Regions from separate parts of the Clostridium gasigenes genome, predicted to be linked through region 1. Evidence: predicted binding sites of a transcription regulator. Region 1 holds the regulator's gene; the other holds the start of a gene.
What was found. The regulator Rex, encoded in region 1, represses fermentation and respiration genes when NADH is low (regulators of the CRP and FNR family bind a similar motif). The targets are predictions, from matches to a motif close to ATTGTTAANNNNTTAACAAT.

Region 1 (13,025 bases):
CAACTAGTACTTCGTCAGCACCATGTGTTCCAAGATCTTCTATTAAAGCCTTAACATTATCACCAAGTAAAAGAGCAGTTAATTTAACTCCTAATTTATCAGCAATTTTTCTACCTTCGCCAAGTATTTCAAGAGAAACTTTTTGAAGTTCTCCGCCTCTTTGCTCAGCAAATACCCAAACGCCATTATAATCTGCTATATTCATCTTTTTCCCCTCCTATAATTACTAGATATAGTGTCTTTCCTTTAATTTTGCTAAAACATATTTAGCAGCTTCCATAGGTGTTTCTTGAACTAATTCTCCAACACCCTTTAATTCTTTAGTCATTGATTTTTTAACCTTAGTTGGTGATCCCTTAAGACCAAGTTCTGCTTTATCTACTTCTATATCATCTGCTGACCATATAGTAATCTTTTTATCAGCTTTATCAAATATATATTGAACATTCATATATCTTGGCTCATTTAATTCTTTAATTGCAGTTAAAAGTACTGGAGTTTGAACTTTTATTAGTTCATATCCATCTTCTAATGATCTATTTATTAACAAACCATCTTCTTCAATTTTAACATTTTGAACATAAGTTACTTGAGGAATATCTAAATGTTCAGCTATTTCTGGTCCAACTTGCGCTGTATCTCCATCAATTGCTTGTCTTCCTGCAAATATTATGTCATATTTAACTTTCTTTAAAGCTCCTGCTAGTGCCTTTGAAGTTGCTAATGTATCAGCTCCTGCAAATGCTCTATCAGTTATAAGTATTGCTTCATCAGCACCCATACATAATGCTTCTCTTAAAGCGTTTTGTGCTTGAGGAGGTCCCATACTTATTACTGTAACTGTAGCTCCTGTAGCTTCCTTTATGTTTAAAGCCTCTTCTAATGCATGTTTATCTTCTGGATTTATAATTGAAGGAACACCCTCTCTAATAAGAGTTCCTGTTTTTGGATCAATTTTAACTGCTGCAGTATCTGGAACTTGTTTTAAACAAACTACTATATTCATCTATAATTCCTCCTTATCTTAATGCGCTACCTGCAATAACCATTTTTTGAACTTCTGAAGTACCTTCATAAATTTCAGTTATCTTAGCGTCTCTCATCATTCTTTCTACTGGGTATTCTTTAGTGTAACCATATCCACCAAAGATTTGAACTGCCTTAGTTGTAACTTCCATAGCTACTTCTGATGCTACAAGTTTTGCTCTTGCTGCATCAACTGCATATGGAAGACCTGCATCCTTTAAGAAGGCTGCTTTATAAACTAAAAGTCTAGCTGATTCAACTCTAACATCCATATCCGCTATCATCCATTGTAAACCTTGGAATGCTGATAATGGTTTACCGAATTGTTTTCTTTCCTTCATATATGTGCAAGCTTCTTCTAAAGCTCCTTCTGCAATTCCTAGTGCTTGAGCTGCTATACCAATTCTACCACCATCAAGTGTTTTCATTGCTACTCCAAATCCTCTACCTTCTTGTCCAATTAAGTTTTCCTTTGGAACTATACAGTTTTGCATAACTAATTCTGTAGTTGAAGATGCTCTAATTCCTAGCTTATCTTCATGCTTTCCTATTGAGAAACCTGGGAAGTCTTTTTCAACTATAAATGTTGATATTCCTTTTGTTCCCTTGCTTCTATCTGTCATTGCAAATATTATGAAAGTCTCCGCAACTCCACCATTTGTTATAAATATTTTTGAACCATTTAAGATATAGTTGTCCCCATCTAAAACAGCAGTTGTTTGTTGTCCGGATGCATCTGTACCTGCTCCTGGTTCAGTTAACCCAAAGGCTCCAAGCTTTTCACCTTTTGCAAGTGGAGTTAAATATTTAACTTTTTGATCTGCGTTACCAAATTGGTTTATTAATGATGCACAAAGTGAAGTATGAGCAGATACTATAACACCAGTTGTACCACAAACCTTTGATAATTCTTCTACTGTTAGGATATATGAAAGAGTATCTCCGCCAGCTCCACCATATTCTTTAGAAAATGGAATCCCAAGCATACCTAGCTTAGCCATTTTTTCAACGTTTTCCATTGGAAATCTTTCAGTTTGATCTATTTCAGCAGCAATTGGTTTAACTTCGTTTATAGCGAACTCTCTAACCATTTGTCTTACTAATTCTTGTTCTCTAGTTAATGTAAAATTCATTCAAGTTACCTCCTTATAATTAGGCTTTTTTTAGAAAATAATTAATTACTTTCTAAAAACCTCCTTACACTTTTTATTTGTTTGAATATTTATATTATTTTTTATTTATTTAATATTGCGACTATTTATTTTGGAAGTTTTTGGTTCTTCTTTCTATGAAAGCACCCATTCCCTCTACTTGATCTTCTGTCGCAAAACATTTTCCAAAATCTTCAGCTTCAATTACTATTGCACTATCTATGCCTACTTGCATTCCTCTATTAATTGCATCCTTACATAATTTAACTGCAATTGGAGCGTTAGCAATTATCATGTTTGCCATAGCTTTAGCTTCTTCCATTAGACTTTCTAAAGTAACAACTTTATTTACAAGACCTATTCTTAACGCTTCATCAGCCTTAATTATTGCTCCTGTATAAATTAATTCTTTAGCTTTTCCAATTCCAACAATTCTTGGCAGTCTTTGAGTTCCACCAAAACCTGGAGTTATTCCAAGCCCTGCTTCAGGTTGCCCAAATCTAGCTCTTTCCGATGCTATTCTTATGTCACATGACATTGCAAGTTCACATCCACCACCAAGTGCAAAACCTGATATTGCAGCTATTACTGGCTTTCCTAAGTTTTCTAATCTTCTGAACACTTTGTTTCCAAGAATACCAAATTCTTTTCCTTGCTTCTCATTAAGGTCTTTCATTTCAGCAATGTCAGCTCCTGCAACAAAAGCTTTTTCTCCTGATCCTGTAAGGATTACGCAGTAAATATCATTATCATTTTCTAAATCTGTTATAACAATATCTAGATCTGCTAATGTTTCTGAGTTTAAAGCATTTAAAGCCTTTGGTCTATTGATTGTAACAATAGCTAAATTACCTTCTTTTTCAAGAAGTACATTTTTTAATTCCATGCTTAAAGTCCTCCCCTTTTATATCTGCTTAATTTATTAAATTTATAAACTTAGCATAGTTAAAATTTACCCATTTAAATTTCTCATAAGTTGACTTGCTTTTTATTGAAGCCCATAAAAAAACCAATCGTTTTCACTAATCTTTGTTAATATTCTAACAAGTATAGGTAAAAAATAATCGAAGTTTTTAAACTTCAACTATTATTATAATCGTACTATTTAATTATTTCAATATTTATTTCAATTTTTCGATAATTTTAACAATTTAGTTTTTATTATTAACTCTTATGCAATAAATATATTAGCGTTAGTAAACTCTCTGACAGATGTACATTTTCTACAGTAACATCCTCTGGAACTACTAAATCTACTGGTGCAAAATTCCATATACCTTTTACTCCACCTGCAACTAAGGTATCGCATACTTTTTGAGCATTAATTCTTGGTACACATATCATAGCAATATCTATATCATTAACCTGAAGAAAAGGTTCCATATTATCTATATCTTGAATTTCTGTACCCATCATTCTTAAACCTGTAAGTTTCGGGTTAGCATCAAATATACCTTGCAGAAACAAACCTAATTCTGCAAACCTACTGTAATTTGCAATCGCTTGACCAATATTTCCAGCACCTACTATTACTGTTTTATAATCTTTATTTAATCCAAGTATTAAACTTATTTGCTTATATAAGTCCTTAACATTATAACCATAGCCTTGTTGACCAAAATCACCAAAGCAATTCAAATCTTGACGTATTTGCGAAGCTGTAAATCCGATTTTTTCCCCAAGTTCTTTTGAAGAAATTCTATCAACATCATTTTTCATTAGCTCTTGTAAATATCTATGATATTTAGGTAATCGCTTAATTACAGCCATAGAAATATTCTTTTTCTTTTCCATACTGTACACTTCTCCTTAACATTTTAGTTATTTTAATTTAATATATATAATAATATCATATCCTACTTATTTAATCTATATTTAAACTTTTTCTATTTTTAACTTTTAGCAGTTATCCATTTAACAAAGTTGTAAATTTTATTATTAAGGCATCTTCAAAAAATAACTAGATACATACTAGTCTTTTTTTGAAGATTCCTAATATAAAAATATTTTTTCATACTTTTAAATTTTATTATAATAACATCTGAAAATAATAATTTTTATAAAAAAAAGAGACTTATGTATAACGTAGCAGATGCGTTATACATAAGTCTCACAATTTAATACAGAGCCAAGCTCTGTAACAAGATTCACGATCTTGTATGCTATCCCTACGCCTGAAATTTTTAACCTCACTAATTATATTTAAAATGATGAAATTTGTCAATGGCTATTTTAGGCATCTTGTCGAATTTAGGACTGCAATTATTGTTACACCTACATCTGCAAAAACTGCTGCCCACATACTAGCCATTCCTAAAGCTACAAGTATAAGAACGAATGCTTTAATTCCTAATGAAAATATTATATTTTGCCATAAAATCTTATTAGTTTTTCTAGCTATTTTTATAGCTTCAACTAAAGATTCTGGATTATCCTTCATCAATACAACATCAGCAGCTTCAATTGCTGCATCTGATCCAATTCCCCCCATTGCAATTCCTATATCGGCTCTTGCAAGTACTGGCGCATCATTTATTCCATCTCCTACAAACGCTATTTTACTCTTAGAATTCTTAGCCTTAAGCAATGTTTCTATTTTTTCAACCTTATCTATTGGTAATAATTCTGAGAATACTTTATCTATTCCTATAATTTTTCCAACTCTTTCTGCCACTGATTTTCTATCTCCTGTTAGCATAACAGTTGTATGCACCCCAATTTTCTTTAACTCTTTTATAGCATTTGCTGCATCTTCTTTTATCTCATCTGAAATAATTATATTTCCTTTATATTCTTTATTTATTGCTACATGAATTATTGTTCCTATAGATTCTACTTCATTGTATTTTATATTGAACATATTCATTAATTTATAATTACCAAGAAGTATATCTTCTTCATTAATTTTAACACTAATTCCATGGCCAGATACTTCTTCATAATTTTTAATTTGATCCTTATTAATTTCTTTCCCGTAAGCTTTAACTATTGATTGAGCAATTGGATGATTTGATAGTGACTCACCTAAAGCTGCAATTTCCAATAACTTATCTTTTTCTATATCTACTGCATTTATTTCTGTTACTTTAAATACACCTTTAGTTAATGTTCCTGTCTTATCAAAAACTACAGTATCAATATCTTTTAAAGCTTCAAGGTAATTTCCACCCTTAATTAATATTCCTTTTTTAGAAGCTCCACCAATTCCTGCAAATAATCCTAAAGGAATTGAAACAACTAACGCACAAGGACATGATACAACTAAAAATGATAAAGCTCTATATATCCAAATATTAAATGTTTGCCCTGGTATTAAAAGCGGTGGTAATATAGCTAATGCCAATGCTGAAAATACTACTATTGGAGTATATATCTTTGCAAATTTTGTTATAAATTTCTCTGTTGGAGCTTTTTTATTTGATGCATTTTCAACTAATTCCAATATTCTAGCTACAGTTGATTCACCAAATTCTTTAGTTACCTTAACTTTTAAAACTCCATTTGTATTTATACATCCTGCTAATATTTCATTATCTACTGTTATTTCTCTTGGAACTGATTCCCCTGTTAAAGCACTAGTATCAACAAAACTTTTTCCTTCTATAACTATTCCATCTAAAGGAACTCTTTCTCCTGGTTTAACAATAATTATTTCCTCAACCCCCACCTCTTCAGGTGACACTCTTCTTTCATCATTCCCATTTAATATATTTGCATAATCTGCTCTTATATCCATCAATGATGTTATTGATTTTCTTGAATGGTTAACTGCATAACTTTGGAACAGTTCTCCAACTTCATAAAATAACATAACTGCAACGGCTTCTGGATATTCTCCTATTATAAATGCGCCTAAAGTTGCAACTGTCATTAAGAAGTTTTCATCAAAAATTTCACCTCTTAATATATTTCTAATAGCTGTTAAAACAACTTTTCCACCTATTAACCCGTAACTTATTGCAAATAATATTATTGAAAGCAGTCCATTACCATTAGTTATAATTGCTATAATGTATATTATAGCTCCAATTATTAAAGTTAAATTATCTTTTATTTTAAAACTTTGTCCATCATGTGAATGGTCGTGACCATGTTCTTCTTTATGCTTATCTTCATGGTGCAATTCATGATTACCTTCTACATTGTTAACATTAGTTTTCTTTGTATGATTATGACCTTTATCCAAACATCCTGAATCATCACTTGAGTGTTCATGTTTATGATCACTAATTGAACATTTTGCACTTTCACATTTTTTAATATTTCGATTAGCTACTACCTTTCCAATTTTCTCCGTAACCTTAACACCTGGTTCTAATTTTTTAATTATATTTTTTACTTGATTAATTATATCTTCTTTTTCATAACCATCTTTTATTTCTAAAATTAAAGTAGCAGTTGAAAAATTTACAGTGGCTTCTTTAATGCTTTCTAGCTTATTAATCCTATCTTCTATTTTATTTGCGCAATTAGCACAATCTAATCCATTTAACAAAAACTTTTTTTCCATTATTATTCCCCCTTTAAACTTTAATTTAAGAATTATATTATTCTGTTATATGACTAAGTCCTGCGTCAAAAATATGCTTTATATGATCATCATCTAATGAATAGTATATTACTTTCCCATCTCTTCTGTATTTAACTAATCTATTAGACTTTAAAACTCTTAATTGATGGGAAATAGCTGATTGAGTCATATTTAAAAGATTCGCTATATCACATACACACATTTCTGCTTCAAATAAAGCACATAATATTTTTATTCTAGTTGAATCACCAAAAACCTTAAATAACTCTGCTAAATCATATAGTGTTTCTTCCTTAGGAATAGATAATCTAACTTTTTCTACTACATCTTTATGAATTACGTTACAACTACACTTTTCTATTTTATTATTATCCTCCATAAATTGCTCCTTACAACACATGAATATATGCTCATATGTTTCTCTTAATTCATTATATGCTTTCCCTAGTAAAATTGTCAACTATACTTTTAGTTATATTCACTCAACAAAAATAGAACTTACTATTTATAAATAGTAAGTTCTATTTTAAATTACAATTTGAAAACAAATAATACTCAACCGTCTAAAATAGCTTATTCAACTTGTTATTATCTTTATGCTCCCTAACTTAATGATTAACCTTATATTCTTTTATCTTTTCATTTATAAGTACTTCATCTAAAATCATATTAATAACGCTTTGACATACATAATATGCAAAATCTAAATCATTATTATATTCCATTACTTTTTCATATTCTTGTTGAAGGTCCATAATATAACTTCTAATTTCTTTGGAGTTTATACTTCTTTCTATATCTTTTCTTATTTTGAATTCTTTAGCTACTCTAGATAAATCTCTCTCATACATAACATGTTCTTTCATTACATTTGCACTTTTAAATTCCCATCTCTTATTATGGGGAACACAGAAAAAGTCACATAAAAAATGGCAAACAACACCCAATTCTTGACTAAATCTATTTTCATAATGGTTCTTATATATATCCTCCAAACTTAATGATGATAGAAATTGGATCTTATTCACAACCATATCTAAGCTTTCATCAAGATAATGCTTCTTAAATTTATAGGTAGAAACACAATCCGGTTTTATATTTCCCCAAATGAAATGATTTTCATTAATCAACTCTTTTTTATTACTATCCATATTATATATAAAATCTTTAGCTAACATTGTATGAGTATTCATTAACATCTTTTATTTCACCTACTTTTATAATATATTTTTCAAAATCATCAACATTTAAATTATATTATTTTTATATTGTTATCATAGTCCTATATGTTTATATAAACAATGAGTTATTAATTACACAAACGGTACTTTTTATCTACTACTATATATATTACCTCTTGTGCTATTAAATATAGATTAAAATAGTTAATCTTTTTTTTGAATTCCTATTTTTTTTAAATTAAAACAAAAAAAAGATTTATCCTTAAATTTATTAGGATAAATCTCTTTTTTATTATTCAAACATATTTATCATATTCTTCTTTTTCATTTAACTTACTTAATAGATGCTTTATTTCTTGATCTCTATTTTTATCCATAATCAATATTACGTCCCCTGCATCTACTATCACTAAATCTTTAACACCAAGACCTATAATTAAATTCTTTTCTCCGAATATAGAACAATTAGTACATTCTTCTAAATAAACATTGTTACTAACACTATTAGTGTTAACGGTATTTAAATACCTACTTAACGCTGAAAAACTTCCAATATCATCCCATTCGAAATCACTTTTTATTACAAATGCTCTTCTCGTCTTTTGCATTACTCCAAAGTCAATAGATATTCCATCAATTATTTTATATTGCTCTTTTATTACTTCCTCTTCATTTTCTTCTCCTATTGATCTATAAATTTCCATTAATGATTTATAGAGCCTTGGAAGATATTTTTCTATTTCTCTTAGAATTACATCTGCTCTAAAAATAAAGATACCTGAGTTCCATAAATAAGTTCCTTTTTCCAAAAAATCCTTTGCCACTTCAGTGTTAGGTTTTTCGGTAAATCTTTCAACTTTGTATGATGCTCTTTCGCCTAATATTCTCTCTCCCATTTCAATATATCCATATCCCGTTTCTGGCCTTGTTGGTTCTATTCCTAAGGTTACTACACCTTTTCTTTTATTAGCAATATCTACAGCTTGAGATAATGTTTCTATATAATCCTTCTCCCCTTTTATGTGATGATCAGAAGGTAGAACTACCATTACAGCATCTTTGTCTTTTTTTAATAATTTAACTGCTGATAACCCTATACACGTTGCCGTTTCTTTGTTCTCTGGCTCTGTAAAAATATTTTCTTTTTGAACGTCTTCTAATTCTTCCCTTATTTTTTCTTCATACTCTTGGTTTGTAACTACATAAATATTATCCTTTTTAATTAAAGGAATTATCCTATCTACAGTATTTGCTAAAAAACTTTTATTGTTTATAACCTTTAAGAATTGCTTTGGCCTTTCTGATCTTGATAAAGGATAAAGCCTAGTTCCTTTTCCTCCAGCTAATATAAGCCCGTATATCACTAATTTTCAACTCCATGTAATGCTATTACAGTATTATATGCTCTATATATTTTTTTTGTGAAATTATTAATCTTAATATTTTTTATATTATCTTGTAATATTTTACATTAAAATCGACAAAGAAATTTACGACAAATAATTATATTTATTGACTTTTAAAGTTATTAAGTATAAAATTTTATTATCATATTAATTCTCTGTATTAAAAGGGAGTAGTAATAAATATAACATCAACAATCGCGGCCTTAAAAGCCTGGTGTTATATACCAATTTGGTTACGAGACTTTTAATATAATTCTTATTTTAGGTAAGAATTATATTAAAGGTCTCTTTCTTTTTTATGCATCTTTACTCTATATTAATTTTAGATGTAATGAACAAAAGATTTTAGTACCTATTAAAAACCTTGAAGGAGGCATTTTTATGCAAAATTATTTCTCTAAATCCGCTGAGGAAACTTTAAATGATTTTAAAGTAACTAAGGAAGGATTATCTGATAATCAATTTAAATCTAATTTAGAAACCTATGGACACAATGAATTAAGTGAAAAAAAGAAAGCCACTGTACTCCAAGTATTTTTAAGTCAATTTAAAGATTTACTGGTTTGTATCTTAATTGTTGCAGCTATTATTTCTATGGCCACAGGCAACGTGGAAAGTACTTTGGTTATATTTGCAGTTATTATTCTTAATGCGATACTTGGAACTGTTCAACATTTTAAAGCTGAACAATCCTTAGATAGCCTTAAAGCACTATCCTCTCCTACCACTAAAGTTTTTAGAAATGGTATAAAGGTTGAAGTAAATTCAAAAGATGTTGTACCTGGAGATATTTTAGTTTTAGAAGCTGGCGATCTAGTTGTAGCCGATGGTAGAATTATTGAAAACTATTCACTTCAAGTTAATGAAAGTTCTTTAACTGGAGAATCTGAAAGTGTTAATAAAACTATCGAAACTATTAAAGAGGAAGAAATCGCTTTAGGAGATCAAAAGAATATGGTATTTTCCGGTTCTTTAGTTACCTATGGTAGAGCCTTAGTTATAATTACCGGTACAGGTATGTCTACTGAACTAGGTAAAATAGCCACTTTAATGGATCAAACTCAAGAAAAGAAAACACCTCTGCAAGCTAACTTAGATGATTTTAGTAAAAAGCTTGCTATGGCAATACTTGCTATATGTATTTTAGTATTCATACTTAGTATATATAGAGAAGTACCAATTCTTGATTCACTAATGTTTGCTGTTGCTTTAGCAGTTGCTGCTATTCCAGAAGCATTAAGCTCAATTGTTACTATTGTTTTAGCTGTTGGAACTCAAAAAATGGCTAAAGAACATGCTATTATAAAGAAACTTAAAGCGGTTGAAGGTTTAGGTTCTGTATCTATAATATGTTCTGATAAAACTGGTACTTTAACTCAAAATAAAATGACAGTTAACAAAGTTTATGTTGATAATAAACTTATTGATGGAACTACTCTTAACCTAGAGAACTCCGTTGAGAACTATTTATTAAAAAGTGCTATACTTTGTAATGATTCCACTTCAAAAGATGGAAAAGAAATCGGAGATCCAACTGAAGTTGCATTAGTAAACCTATCTCACAAATTTACTATTGATGAATTATCAGTTAGAAATGATTTTAAACGATTAGCTGAATTGCCTTTTGATTCGGATAGAAAATTAATGAGTACTCTTCATCACTTTGATGATAAATATTTAATATTTACCAAAGGTGCTTTTGATGTTTTATTAGATAGAATTAAGTTCATTAAAACTTCTGAAGGAGTTAGAAAAATTTCTTATGAAGATAAGCAAAATATAATTAATACAAATAAACAATTATCCCAAAACGGACTTAGAGTTTTAGCTTTTGCTTATAAGGAAGTAGCTGAGCCAACTGAATTAACTCTTGAAGATGAACATAACTATACTTTCATTGGATTAATATCAATGATTGATCCTCCAAGAGAAGAATCAGCAATTGCTGTTGCAGATTGTATAACTGCTGGTATAAAACCAATTATGATTACTGGCGATCATAAAATAACTGCTTCTGCTATTGCTAAACAAATTGGTATTTTAAGAGATGGCGACAGAGCTATAGAAGGTCTAGAACTTGATAAAATGTCTGACGAGGAGCTTAATGCAAATATAGAATTTATTTCTGTTTATGCTAGAGTATCTCCTGAACATAAAATTAGAATAGTTAGAACTTGGCAAGAAAAAGGGCAAGTAGTTGCTATGACAGGTGATGGTGTAAATGATGCTCCTGCATTAAAACAAGCCGATATCGGAATTGCAATGGGTATTACAGGAACTGAAGTTTCTAAAGATGCTGCATCAGTTATTTTAACAGATGATAACTTTGCGACTATTGTTAAAGCAGTGGCTAATGGTAGAAATATTTATAACAATATTAAAAATGCCATTAAGTTCTTATTATCAGGTAATGCTTCAGGTATAATCTCAGTATTATACGCTTCATTAATGGCATTACCAATGATTTTTGCTCCAGTTCATTTACTATTTATAAATCTTTTAACAGATAGTCTGCCAGCAATTGCTATTGGTACTGAGCGTTCTCGTAAAGATTTATTAAAAGATAAACCTAGAAACACTAACGCATCAATACTATCGAAAGATTTTATTTTAGAAATAGCTGTTGAAGGTTTCATTATAGCTATCTTTACTATTATAGCATTTACCATTGGTTTAAAATATGATAATGCTATAGGCTCAACAATGGCATTTTCAACATTATGCTTAGCTAGATTATTCCACGGTTTTAACTGTAGAGGAAATAGATCAATATTTAAACTTGGATTATTTACTAACAGATATAGTTGGATGGCTTTTGGAACAGGTGTACTATTCTTAAACTTAGTATTATTTGTGCCATTCCTTAAAAAATTATTTGAAGTAGCTACTTTAAATTCTTATCAAATTGGAATGATATACTTACTAGCATTTATTCCAACTGTTATAATTCAAATAATAAAAATTATACAAGATCTTATTGGAGGCAATAAAGAAACTTCTTCACCTCAAGATATTAAAATAGAAGAAGATAAAAGAAATATAGCTTAAAAAAAATATCTGAGTTAGATATCTAACTCAGATATTTTTTTTATTTTTATACAATATTACTTCATTAATTTCTTTATTATACTTATTTTATCATTGTACGGGGCATATCTTATTGGAATATCTATAAATGTCCCCCTTTTAATTACTGATTTCCTATGAGTAAATGTATCGAAGCTTGCCTCACCATGATACGACCCCATACCGCTACTACCTACTCCTCCAAATGGCAAATAAGCACTTGCTACATGTATAATAGTATCATTTATAGTTACTCCTCCAGCAGTAGTATTATTTAAAACATGTTCTATATTATCCTTGTTTTCAGAGAAGTAATATAGTGCTAATGGCTTATCTTTATCATTAACATATCTAATTACTTCATTTATATCTTCAAATTCTAAAACAGGTAATATTGGTCCAAATATTTCTTCTTCCATTATTTTAGAACTATTCTTTATATTAGTTATTACTGTTGGTTCAAAATACAATTCTTTTTCATCATATCCTCCACCAAAAAATATATCCCCATCATTCATATACGACTTTAATCTATCTAATGTTTTTAAGTTTATTAATCTAGTGAAATCTATACTTTCTTTTATATTTTCTCCAAATTGATTTCTTATTTCCTTTACCACAGCTTTCAAAAATTCTTCTTTTATATCCTTATGAACATATAAAT
Region 2 (2,246 bases), 2.0 Mb from region 1:
AAATATTCTTCTGTAGCCTTTAAGCTTTTTCTTAAACCATCATCAAAGAATAAATATGCTACGCCATCTTTTTGTTCTAATATAGCCTTTGAAACAACGTCTCTTGTTAATAATTCACTTGTGAATCTTTTACTATCTTTATTTATAAGTATTGCACCATTACCTCTTACAGCTTCTGTTACCATTACTGCCTTTTCTGGTACAACAGTTGGATGAGTTTGTATTTCTACCATGTCAACTAGTGAAGCACCTGCTTTTTCTCCTAAAATAATACCATCACCAGTGGCACCATTATGGTTAGTTGTTGCAAATCCTTTTAGTTCTGGATTGTTTTTAACAACCATTTCTTGATTAGCTGAGAACCCACCAGCTGTTAAAACTACAGCTTTAGTTTTTATAGTGTATTCTTTACCATCTTTATTAGTTACTTTGATTCCTGAAACATTTCCTTCTTTATCTAAAACTATTTCCTTAGCATCATTCCATAATCTTAAATCTACATTTTCTTTTTCTGCTGCTATCTTTAAAGTATCAACTAGATGTGCTCCTACTGCAGCCCCACCTGTAGGTCTATGAGTTCTGTAATTTGTAGCTCCTGCCATTTTACCAACATCTGATAAATCTGCGCCTAAATCTGTTAACCACTTAACAGAATCCTTAGCTTCATTAGCTAATTTTTTAACTAATTCAGGGTTATTTTTTTCATATCCACCCTTCATAGTATCTTCTATCATAACTTCTACTGAATCTTCTATATTCTTAGCCTTTTGTTGTGGAGTTTCTGCTGCATTTAATCCACCAGTAGCTCTATTAGTGTTTCCGCCAACCATCGGCATTTTTTCTAAAAGAACAACATTTTCTAATCCATCTTGTTTTGCTTGAACCGCTGCTGATAAACCAGCACCACCTGCTCCTATAATTACAATATCTGCAGTTTCTGTCTTGCTACCACAACCAATTAATGCTGTTGGTACAAGTATTGCAACTGTCATTACTAACGCTAAAATTTTCTTTTTCATAAATGTATCCTCCTAATTAATATTATTAATTTGTTTTAGGCACTCTAAAACAATAATATACTAGTAAATCAGTATATTATTTTTTCAAAAGTGACTTAGACCATATAGACCAAATTTTTATACTGTTGCTTATGCCCATAGTATATTCGTTAATTTTTAAACAATCAATATTATGGTCTTATTGTTTATTTTGGTCTTTTTGGTCTAAGGAGGGCTTCAAAAAATAACTAATAAAATTCAAGGCCACTGAAAAACAAGAATTTTTCAGTGGCCTCTAAATTTCTGATCTATTTTTATTTTATTATATAAAAATTAGTGGGTCTTCCTATTCTTCCGTATTCTTGAACAATATCTACTTTTCCCTCTTCTCCCATTTTTTCTAAATACCGTCTTGCTGTTACCCTTGCAAGTCCACTCCCATTTGCAATTTCCTCTGCTGTTAACTTTGCTTCTTTATTACCTTTCATAAACTGTACTATTTTATTATATGTTTTTATATTCAAGCCCTTATTTATCTCTACTTCATCCTGTTTTTGCAACTTATTACCAGGGACTGTTTTAAAAATATACTCATCTATAATTTCTTGATCTAGACTATCTAGTTTTTTAAATCTATTAAATCTTTCTCTATATTTTGATAAAGCTTCTTTAAATCTTTCATATTTAAATGGTTTTATAAGATAATCTACCGCTCCATATTTAAAGGCCTCATCAACGGATGTTCTTCCCTTATCTGCTGTTACTAAAATTGTATCTACTTGTATTTCATTTAGTCTAATCCATTTCAACAAATCCAAACCTTTTCCATCTGGCAAAAAAACATCTAATAATATTAAGTTTGCTTCTATATTATTAATAATACTTTTGGCTCCTTCAATATTACTAGCTTCTCCTACAACTTGAAATCCATCTACCTTACTTAAAAACTTAATATTTATTTCTCTTACCATAGGATCATCTTCTACTATAATAACTTTAATCATACATTCAGCTCCCCTAACTATCTTTAAACTATAATTTCCCATACTGTTATTTCATCTGAAGTTAATCTAAGCTCTCCGCCTAAATTATTTACGATAGTTTTTATATTATATAATCCAAACCCTCTACCTTCACCCTTCGTACTATAACCTCTTTCAAATATTTTTTTCTTAGTATCTTCATCTATTTTTCTACCATTATTTTTAACCACTATTTTAATTTTCTCTTCCTCAAATATACCACAAT

Region 2: the regulator Rex is predicted to act here: its motif matches at 1,165-1,184, upstream of J1C67_RS13150 (flavocytochrome c).

The regions. Positions count from the first base shown of each region.
Region 1 is NZ_CP071376.1:850,323-863,347, forward strand. Features, by position in the region: gene J1C67_RS04150 (electron transfer flavoprotein subunit alpha/FixB family protein) at 1-205, opposite strand, end outside; gene J1C67_RS04155 (electron transfer flavoprotein subunit beta/FixA family protein) at 227-1,006, opposite strand; gene J1C67_RS04160 (acyl-CoA dehydrogenase) at 1,020-2,159, opposite strand; gene J1C67_RS04165 (short-chain-enoyl-CoA hydratase) at 2,281-3,063, opposite strand; gene J1C67_RS04170 (redox-sensing transcriptional repressor Rex) at 3,342-3,971, opposite strand; gene J1C67_RS04175 (heavy metal translocating P-type ATPase) at 4,405-6,687, opposite strand; gene J1C67_RS04180 (ArsR/SmtB family transcription factor) at 6,725-7,087, opposite strand; gene J1C67_RS04185 (zinc dependent phospholipase C family protein) at 7,317-7,907, opposite strand; gene J1C67_RS04190 (mannose-1-phosphate guanylyltransferase) at 8,186-9,253, opposite strand; gene J1C67_RS04195 (cation-translocating P-type ATPase) at 9,677-12,343, shown strand; gene J1C67_RS04200 (aldehyde dehydrogenase) at 12,400-13,025, opposite strand, start outside.
Region 2 is NZ_CP071376.1:2,823,297-2,825,542, reverse strand. Features, by position in the region: gene J1C67_RS13150 (flavocytochrome c) at 1-1,019, opposite strand, end outside; gene J1C67_RS13145 (response regulator) at 1,313-2,002, opposite strand; gene J1C67_RS13140 (ATP-binding protein) at 2,026-2,246, opposite strand, start outside.